DNA from 3 places in the Xanthomonas sp. NCPPB 3959 genome. Region 3 is predicted to be linked to each of the others. Evidence: predicted binding sites of a transcription regulator. Region 3 holds the regulator's gene; each other region holds the start of a gene.
What was found. The regulator FliA, encoded in region 3, starts transcription of late flagellar genes. The targets are predictions, from matches to a motif close to TAAAGTTTNNCNNNCNNNGGCCGATAA.
Positions count from the first base shown of each region.

Region 1 (3,274 bases), on a different contig from region 3:
CGAAGCCTAGCAGTGCCCACCGCGCAGTGGCTTCGCCCCGTACCCTCACCCCAACCCCTCTCCCGCAGGGAGAGGGGCTTGATTCTCTGCGGACGGAAGAGGGCTTCGAGCACTTAGGTTGAACGCAGCCTGCTGCGCCCACATCACTGAGGGCAGACGCGGCACCCCGCCAGCGCGCGTATACGAGAGCCTTCATGAGCCAGTTCGATCTGACACCGCCCTCCCCCGCCCAGCGCGATGCCCTGATCGCCGGGCTCAGCGACGAGGAGCGGCGCGTGCTGCTGCAGCACGGCACCGAGGCGCCGTTCTGCGGGGTGTTCCTGGACAACAAGCTGGAGGGCGTCTACACCTGCCGCCTGTGCGGGCTGCCGCTGTTCCGTTCCAGCGCAAAGTTCGAATCCGGCACCGGCTGGCCGAGCTTCTTCGCCCCGTACGATGCGGCGCATGTGCGCGAAATCCGCGACATCAGCTACGGCATGATCCGCACCGAGATCGTCTGCGCGCGCTGCGACAGCCACCTCGGTCACGTGTTCCCCGACGGCCCGCCGCCAACCGGCGAGCGGCATTGCCTGAACTCGGTCTCGCTGGGCTTCACCGAAGATGGCCACGCACTGCCGAACTCGCTGCAACGCGACGGCGCCGAAGCGCAACCAGCCTGACCTGGCGAGGCCGCCCAGAAAGCAGTGGCGACCCACTCAGAGCGACTCACAGAACTACAGCGCAATCGTCAGGCGGGCGCGGCCGGCGCTCGGAATCGGCATGCACGGTTCATTTCGGTTCCTATGCGCCGTCCGCACCCACCTGACAGCCGCTCGCTACGTTCTGTTATCCGCTCCTACTGCCCACACCATTGCTCGCTGTAGTGCTAGAAACTGCCACGACAATGACGCTCGACGCTCGGCGGCGGGTCATCCGGGACGTGGTGCAGACGCTGAAGTTGCTGCCGAGCGCAACCTGCGCATCAAGTCCGCCGATGCTGGTGCCACCGCCAATGCAGAGGCCGCTTGCTGCAATGCGCTGTCTCGACGCGCACAGCAATCGATGCAGATCGCAAGCTCAACCAGGCAGACCTTTTCATCACAAGCCACACTGCGGTGAACGCCTTGCCGCAGTAAGCGCGATGCCGCTGATCGCCATATGTGAAGCCGTCATTGCACCAACCGATCGTTCAGTTACAGCGCACACCTTCACGCCGTGCACTTCAAGAATCCGCCGCGCGCGCCGAAACAACAGCAACCCTGTTTGCTTTTGGCTGCGCCATGCTCATCATCATCGGCTTCATCGTCGTCATCGTCAGTGTCCTCGGCGGCTATGTGCTGTCGCACGGAAAGCTGGGCGCGTTGTGGCAGCCGTACGAGCTGTTGATCATCGGCGGCGCGGCGCTGGGCGCGTTCCTGGTGAGCACGCCGGGCAAGATCGTCAAGGAAACCTTCAGTAGTGTCCTGGGCGTGTTCAAGGGCCCGCAGTACAAGTCCGAGGACTACAAGGACACCCTGAGCCTGGTCTATGAACTGCTGAACAAGGCCCGCCGCGACGGCTTCATGGCCCTGGAAGATCACGTCGAAAAACCGCAGGACAGCACCATCTTCGGCAACTACCCCAAGGTGGTGGCCGACCATCACCTGCTGGACTTCATCACCGACTGCCTGCGCCTGATGATCGGCAGCAACATCGAGCCGCACGAGCTGGAGCCGCTGCTCGAACTGGAACTGGAAAAGCACCACCACGAGGCGATGGCGCCCTCGCATGCCTTGAGCAAGGTGTCTGACGGCCTGCCCGGCTTTGGCATCGTGGCCGCCGTGCTCGGCATCGTGATCACCATGGGCTCGATCGGTGGCCCGATCGAGGAGATCGGCCACCACGTCGGTGCCGCGCTGGTCGGTACCTTCCTCGGCATCCTGCTGGCCTATGGCTTCGTGGCGCCGTTGTCGGCGGCGATGGAAGCGCGTGCCGATCAGGACGGGCGCATCTACGAGGCGGTCAAGACCGCGCTGCTGGCCTGCCTGCGCGGCTACAACCCGAAGATTGCGCTGGAATTCGCGCGCAAGACGCTGCCCTCCAACGTGCGTCCGAGCTTTGCGGATTTCGAAACGCACCTGAAGACGATCAAGTAGGGCCGCAGTCATGGCCGAGGGCAAATCCACCGTCGTCATCCGACGGGTCAAGAAGGTGCAGGGCGGCGGCCATCATGGCGGCGCCTGGAAAGTGGCGTTTGCCGACTTCGTGACCGCGATGATGGCCTTCTTCCTGGTGCTGTGGCTGATGGCCGCCACCACCAAGGAGCAGCGCGCGGCGATCTCGGAATATTTCCGCAATCCCAGCCCGTTGTCGGGCAAGTCGCCGGCGCCTTCGCCCGGCATGAACGGGCCCGGCGGTGCCAGCACCTCGATGATCAAACTCGGCGGCACCGCCGACATGGCCAAGGGGCAGAAGGACGAAATGGGCCGCAAGCGCGACAACGCTGCCGACACCACCGAAGACAGCCGCGCCAAGGACAAGAAGCGCCTGGAAGCGCTGATGCAGGACCTGAAGGAGGCCATCGACAAGAGCCAGGCGCTGGAGCCGTTCAAGGACCAGCTGCTGCTCGACCTCACCCCCGACGGGCTGCGCATCCAGATCGTGGACAAGCAGAACCGCCCGATGTTCGACATCGGCCGCGATCAGCTCAAGTCGTACACGGTGGACATCCTGCGCGAGCTATCCAGCTTCATCAATCAGGTGCCCAACCACATCAGCATCACCGGCCACACCGACACCACCGCCTACAGCAGCGATGCCGGTTACACCAACTGGGAACTCAGTGCCGACCGCGCCAATGCCGCGCGCCGTGCGCTGGTGGGCGGCGGCATGGCCGATGCCAAGGTCACCCGTGTGGTGGGCTTGTCCTCGTCGGTGCTGTTCGACAAGACCAACCCGCAGAATCCGATCAACCGCCGCATCAGCATCGTGGTGATGACCCAGGACGCCGAGCAGACCGCCTTGGCCGGCGCCGGCCAGGGCGTGGCGCTAGGTAAATCCACCCACGATGCCGACACGCATGTGCCGGATCTGAGTGCGGCGGCGGCGACCGGGACTGCTTCTGTGGGCACGCCGACTGCGATGCCTGCTGCGGGTAAGGCGGCCAGTGTATCGGTGGGTCCGGGTGCGGCGGCAGCGGCGCCAACCGCAACCGGCACACCGGCTGCGGCAGCGACCACGGCCACTGGCGCAGCGCCGGCCGCACCGCGCATCTCCACACGCACCCAGGTCGCCTCGGCTGCCGCGCTGGCCAAGG
Region 1 covers NZ_JBWWVR010000002.1:354,247-357,520, forward strand. Annotated here, with positions in the region: gene msrB (peptide-methionine (R)-S-oxide reductase MsrB) at 195-659, shown strand; RNA gene AC1KVG_RS04545 (sX9 sRNA) at 760-831, shown strand; gene motA (flagellar motor stator protein MotA) at 1,260-2,114, shown strand; gene motB (flagellar motor protein MotB) at 2,125-3,274, shown strand, end outside.
Region 1: a site for FliA is predicted at 1,202-1,228, ahead of motA (flagellar motor stator protein MotA). Genes of this name have one in related genera too.

Region 2 (3,274 bases), on a different contig from region 3:
AGCTGCGCGGCGGTGGTGTTGGCGTCATCACGCATCTGTGCGAACACGCCATTGAACTCGCCGCTCATGCGCGCCGTGAGGTCGCCCGCGGCGATGGACTGCAGCAATGCAGACAGCGATTGCAGGTTGCCGTCTGCGGTGGACATCAGGTGATTGAGGCTGGTGACCATGGCGCGGAAATCATGCTGGAAGCGCTCGGTGTCGCCACGCACGCTGAAGTCCCCGGCTGCCGCTGCCGAAGCCAGGCGGCTGATTTCCTGATTGATCGCCTGCAGATTCTGTTTGACCTGGTTCATCGTCTCGGTCACCACCGCCTTCTCGCCCGGCAGCCGATCCATCTCATCGGAAAGGTCGCCGATGGCGTAGCGCCCGATGATCTGTGTCAGGCGCATCGTCATGGCGATATGCGAACTGGCCAGGGCGTTGGCATCGCGCACCATGTGACCGAACTCGCCAGGAAATGCATTTTCGTCCATGCGGTAGCTGATCTCGCCGGCATCGTGCCGGCGTGCCATTTCCAGCTGGGCGGCGATGACGCCTTGCAGGCGATCGCGGATGCGATAGACCGCACTGGCCAACTGCACGGTTTCGTCCTTGCCGGTGACCTTGATATCGACATCGAGCACGCCGCGCGACAACTGCTCGACGGCGGCAACTGCCCGCTGGATCGAGCGTGAAATCGCATTCCCCAGGAGCATCGCGATGCTCACGCCGGCCAACGCGATCAACCCCAGCGCGATCGCCGACAAGGTGATCGCGCGCGTGTTGGTGGCCTGTTGCTGCTGATAGCGCAGCTTGGCAGAGGCGGCCAGTTCGTCACGCAAGGTGGCAAGCCCGGCAAAGGTGGCGTTGGCGTTGTCCTTGACCTGGGTCCGATTGACCTCGGCGCCGCCGGCGATATCGCCAGCTTCGATCAACTCGATCTGGCGCTGCATCCCCGCTTGCATCAGCGCATAGCTTGCCGTGATCTTTTGCAGCTGGGCGGTGTGCTCGGCTTCCTGGCTCAGCAACTGCTTGAGTTCCACGATGCTGGCCGCGACCTGCGTGAAGCGCGTTTGGTTTTCCTGCTTCCATTGCGTGATCAGCTCGGGCGTGCCGATGGCGATCATGCGCAGGATGTTGATATCCACCCGGGTCAGCTGACCGTCGATGCTGCTGGCAAGCGCAGAGCCGGTGAAGTCGCGATTGTAGAGCGTGCCGACATTGTTCTTGGAGGTGTGCAGGCTGTTCAGCAGGAACAGACACAGCAGGATGCTCGGAATCAGCGTTCCCAACAATGCCAATATAAATTTGCTCTTGATCGTGGGTAGCATGCTGGGACCTGGAGAAGAAGGCGGAGGAGTGGGAGGAGCCGGCGAGTGACTGGCCTGCCCGAGCAACCTGAGGCGTTGTCGCCAACGTCGACCGGCTTGCCTGGTTCGCTAGCGCTTGCCGAGGTGTCTCAATCCGTTATCGGCAGATTTCACAAAATCTTGACTCGATGACGAGCTGAGTAATTCGCTCCGTCAGGCCGGGCATTGGTTTTAGTGGCGGCAAGTTCGCAGCTGAGATTTTCTACGAGTCGAAAGCCGTCTCGGCAGCGAGTGAAAGCGATCTTGCCAGGGCACTGTCGGCAGCGCTCGGTGATGAAAAGGCATCGCTTCAGAGGTTCGCGCAAACCTCTGCCATACGGTTCAGTAATGTCTTGGCGAATCTTGCGCGCAGCCGGTACAAACCCGTGCATTGCGGATAGCCTGTGCATCTTGAGAAGGGATCGCGTGCGGAAATGACGGAGCAGTTGACCGAGCAATGGATGACGGCAGTGACCGATGCGCTGAGCGAATTGCAGGCATCAAGAGTCGCGCAAGGGGCGATGCTGGAAGCAATGCTTGCTTCGCATCCCGAACCGGCCTTGCTCAGACTGTGCTGGGATCGCCTGGCGGCATCGCTGATTGCCACAGTGGCGCAACGCAAAGCGTCGTCGACAGTGGAAAAACCCATTGAGTCGCACACGTTGGAGCAACTCGCCTTCTGGAACGAGCGGCTCACCCGGTGCTTCCCGCCTGCTTAGGCGGCGGCTACTGCACGTCGGCCCTGATCGAGGCAATGCGCATCGAAGCGCACGCGCCCATCGCTGGAGACCTCGCACATCGCCATCCACTGCCTGGCGTGATCATGCGCGGCGATGCTGTCGGCGAACGCATCGCCTGGCACACGGTATCGCTGCAAGGTAATGCCGCCGGATTTGCTGAGCAGCAGTTCAGCCGAAAACTGCCCTTGGCCGGGCGTGACATGCGCGGTGAGCTGATAGTCGCCCACGTGCCGAATCGATGACATTCCCAATCGTGATCCTCCTTGACCTTGGTTAATTAGCGCTTTTGGCGTCCATGCCTGCGGGCCGACGCCGATGGTCCATCAGCCTGCAGGCCGCCGATTCTGCCAGAAAATCACTCGCATCGCTGTCAGGAACCACGAACGGGGCCGTAAGGAAATTCCTTCACTACAACAACGGCACCCGCTTGGCGAAGCGCTGCGCGCCGACCAGTGCCCAGGCGTGGTCGCTGATCTTGTTGGTCGCGATCACGCAACAGCCGCTGTCGAGACAGTCGTTCCAGTTGTCTTCGCTATTGGCTAGATACGCACGGATGATGACCTCGGGTCTGCCGATGCAGGCCTTGAATGTCTTCATCCATTGATCGCGATCAGAGTGGAAGATGTGGAAGTTGAAAAAGACCCGGTGAGAATCCGAGGGATTCTCGTCGCCATCGGTGTCTTTGTCGGCGAAGCATAGCCGCGATTTCGGCGCGGTCTCCGCATAGGTCTGTTTGTCCTGCTTGTTGCCGGTCACGCAGACAAGAAACGTGTTCTTCAAGTCTTCAATGAAGGGCCAGCCATTCCTTTCGGCGCCAAGTGCCAGCGTCTCTTGTGACCCCATCAGTTCGCCAGGTGTATAGATGCGCGGCAGCCTGTCCTTGAGATAGGCATCCAGTTGGTCAGGGAAGTCTTTGGTCGCAGTGTGTTTGAGGTCCAGGTGCAAGGTGATCACGTCGTGGCCGTCATTTTCTTTCGACCACACCGCCAGATCGCTCAAAAAGCCGGAGAGCTGACGGTAGTGCTTATCGTAGGAACCCTTATGGCCAACCGACCAATCCAGACCATCGTCCGATTGGGCGATATCCAGTTCCAACCCGCCACACCCGCAGTCGTAGTGATTTTTCGGGTTCCAGGTAATTTGCTCGCGCAGGGTTTCGTCGCGCTGATAACTGTTGTGCGAGGCCTTCATGGAGACGTCGTT
Region 2 covers NZ_JBWWVR010000024.1:3,736-7,009, forward strand. Annotated here, with positions in the region: gene AC1KVG_RS20110 (methyl-accepting chemotaxis protein) at 1-1,313, opposite strand, end outside; gene AC1KVG_RS20115 (hypothetical protein) at 1,778-2,050, shown strand; gene AC1KVG_RS20120 (hypothetical protein) at 2,047-2,316, opposite strand; gene AC1KVG_RS20125 (PI-PLC domain-containing protein) at 2,480-3,274, opposite strand, start outside.
Region 2: a site for FliA is predicted at 1,450-1,476, ahead of AC1KVG_RS20110 (methyl-accepting chemotaxis protein). Genes of this name have one in related genera too.

Region 3 (3,274 bases):
GAAGTGATGCGCCTGCAACACCGCCTGGCCGGAGCGTGCCATGCCGAGGGTTTCTTCAGCGGCGTGGCACAGCTCCACCATGGGCTTGATCGCCAGAAAGCCGGCGCCGCCCTTGAGCGTGTGGAAGCCGCGGAACACCGCGTTGAGCTGGTCGGCTTCGTCCGGTGCCTGTTCCAGCGCGACCAGCTGTTCGCCGAGGCGATCCAGGATTTCCTGGGCCTCGACGATGAAATCGGCAGCAATATCGTCTGGAACAGCACTCATGGTTACAACCCCAATCCGGACAGCAGGTCATCGGCGTCGTCCTGCGACACCGCGTGACGGTCCAGGCCCTTGACTGCAGGACCGGCAAGACCGCCGTCGTCTTTCTTCGGCTCGGTGCTCTTCGGCGGCAGGCCGAGTGCGCCGAAGCCTTCGTGCACGCGCCGCACGATGCCGGCCACGCGACGGATGATCTGCCCGCTCAGGTCCTGGTAGCTCTGCGCCAGCGACAGTTCGGTCAGGTTGTGGCGCATCTTGTCCATCAGCGCGCCCTGGTCCTGATTCAGACCACCGTCGCGCAGCTGGTTGGCCAGCTCACGGCATTCTTCGACCAGATCCAGCGTGCGATGGCTGGCCTTTTCGGTCATTTCCACCACGTGGTCCAGGCGCGAACACGCATCGTCCAGCTCGCCGGCTTCTTCGGGCACGGTGGGCAATTCGCCCAGCGCCTGACCGAGTTCGCGTGCGAGCCGGCTCAGGCCCTGCATCATCGGACGGGTGCGCAAGGCGGCGAGGTGGTCGACCTCGCGCTTCCATGCGGCTTCGTCACCGCTTTCCAGTGCATCGAGCGCGCCTTGCAGGCGGTCGATCAAGGCAGCGCGTTCGGCATTGGTTTCCACGGTGGCGTTCATCAGGCGGTCGCCGCCAGACGTTCGAACACCTTGCCCAGCTTTTCTTCCAGCGTCTGCGCGGTGAACGGCTTGATGATGTAGCCGTTCACGCCGCACTGGGCGGCTTCGATGATCTGCTCGCGCTTGGCTTCGGCGGTCACCATCATCACCGGCAGGTGCTTGAGCTTGGCGTCGGCGCGGATGTTGCGCAGCAGGTCGATACCGGTCATGCCGGGCATGTTCCAGTCGGTGACCACGAAATCGAACGGGCCGGCCCGCAACGCAGCCAATGCGCTGTTGCCGTCTTCGGCCTCTGCGGTATTGGTGAAACCAAGATCGCCCAACAGATTCTTGACGATACGTCGCATCGTCGAGAAGTCGTCCACGATCAAAATCCGCATGTTCTTGTTCACATCAAGCTCCTAACACTAAAAAATACGCGAAAAAATCATTCGTCAATTTCGACACCGGCATCGGCCAGTTCGAAGACCTTGAGGCGGCCGCGCAGACGCACCACGGCCTGGCCGTGGATCTGGCAGACGCGCGATTCGCTGACACCGAGCACGGCGCCGATTTCCTTCAGGTTCAATTCCTGTTCGTAGTACAGCGACAGCACCAGCTGCTCGCGCTCGGGCAACTGGCCGATGGCCTTGCCCAGCTCGCGGCCGAACTCGCCACGCTCCATCATCTGCTGCGGGTTGGGGCCACCCTTGGCGGTGGTGTCCAGCTCGCCGTGATCTTCGATCCGCGACTCCAGGCTCAGCACCTGGCCGCGCGCGGCGTCTTCCATCAGACGCAGGTAATCGGGCAGCGGCATTTCCATCGCGGCGGCCACTTCGGTGGCGGCGGCGGCGCGGCCGGTGTTCTGTTCGATCTTGCGTACTGCAGCAGCAGCGTCGCGGGCACGGCGGTGCACCGAACGCGGTACCCAGTCGCCTCTGCGAATCTCGTCGATCATCGAGCCGCGGATACGGATCGAGGCATAGGTTTCGAACGAGGCGCCCTGCTCGGAGTCATAACTGCGCGAGGCTTCGATCAGGCCGATCATGCCGGCCTGGATCAGGTCGTCCACTTCCACGCTCGCCGGCAGGCGCGCGGCCAGATGGTGGGCGATGCGGCGCACCAGATCGGCGTGCTGGGTGACGATGTCGTTGGCGTTGTTGCGTTGCACTGCACGGTACTGCGCGGTGGCCGTCGTTGCGGTTGCGGTAGCGGTGCTCATGCGGCGACCCCCCGTTGGATGATGCGTTCGACAAAGAACTCGACGTTGCCGCGTGGCACGGTGGGGGCCTGCCAGCGCGAGGTACGCCGCGCGATTTCTGCGATGGCCAGCGCCGAGGGGCTGGCGGGGTAGGCCTTGATGACCGGTTGCTGGCGCTGTACCGACAAACGCAACCAGTCGTCCTGTGGCACGTGGCCGAGGTAGTTCAGCGACACGTCGCCGAGGAATTTTTCGCAGACCCGCGACAGCTTGTCGTACAGCAGGCGGCCTTCGTTGGGGTCGCGCACCATGTTGGCGATGATCTGCAGACGGTCCACGCCGCGTTCGCGCGAGAGCACCTTGATCAGCGCGTAGGCGTCGGTGATCGAGGCCGGTTCGTCGCAGACCACCACCACGGTGTCCTGGGCGGCCTGGCAGAAGGTCAGCACGCTGTCGGTGATGCCGGCGGCGGTGTCGATGACCATCACGTCTAGGTCGCGTTCCAGCTCGGAGAACACGTTGACCAGGCCGATGTGCTGGGCCGGAGCCAGTTCGGCCATGTGGCGGCGACCGGAGGCGGCCGGGACCACCAACACGCCACCGGGGCCTTCGATGATCACTTCATCCAGCGTGCAGCGGCCAGCGATCAGGTCGGCCAGGGTGTACTTGGGCGACAGGCCCAAGACCACGTCCAGGTTGGCCAGGCCAAGGTCGGCGTCGAGCAGCAGGGTGCGCTTGCCCATCTCGGCGAGGGCCACGGCCAGGTTGGCGGAGATGTTGGTTTTACCCACGCCACCCTTGCCACCGGTCACGGCAATGGTGCGCACCGGGCCCAAGGGCTCGGGACGGGTCGCCGTCAGGGGGAAGGCGTTGGTCAGCTTGGCGTATTCACGCGACTGCATGGTTGTGCTCCGGAGTACAGGGCTTATCGGCAGCGCGCCGCAAATCTTCAAGGCGAAGAACGAGACTGGCGGCATTGGCGCGGTGCAGGTCGTCGGGGACCCGCTGTCCGTCAGTCACCCAGGTGATGGGCATTTGATGGTCAACCACCACCGACAAGGCGCTGCCGAAGCGGCCGGTCTCGTCGAGTTTGGTCAGCACCACGCCTTGGGGTTTGGCGTGGGCGAAGCGGCGTACGACCTCGTCGAGGTCGGAAAAATGGGCGTTGGCCGGCAGCACCAGCAGCGAGGTGACCTGGTGC
Region 3 covers NZ_JBWWVR010000001.1:108,777-112,050, forward strand. Annotated here, with positions in the region: gene AC1KVG_RS00395 (chemotaxis protein CheA) at 1-264, opposite strand, end outside; gene AC1KVG_RS00400 (protein phosphatase CheZ) at 267-893, opposite strand; gene cheY (chemotaxis response regulator CheY) at 893-1,285, opposite strand; gene AC1KVG_RS00410 (RNA polymerase sigma factor FliA) at 1,321-2,094, opposite strand; gene AC1KVG_RS00415 (MinD/ParA family protein) at 2,091-2,975, opposite strand; gene flhF (flagellar biosynthesis GTPase FlhF) at 2,962-3,274, opposite strand, start outside.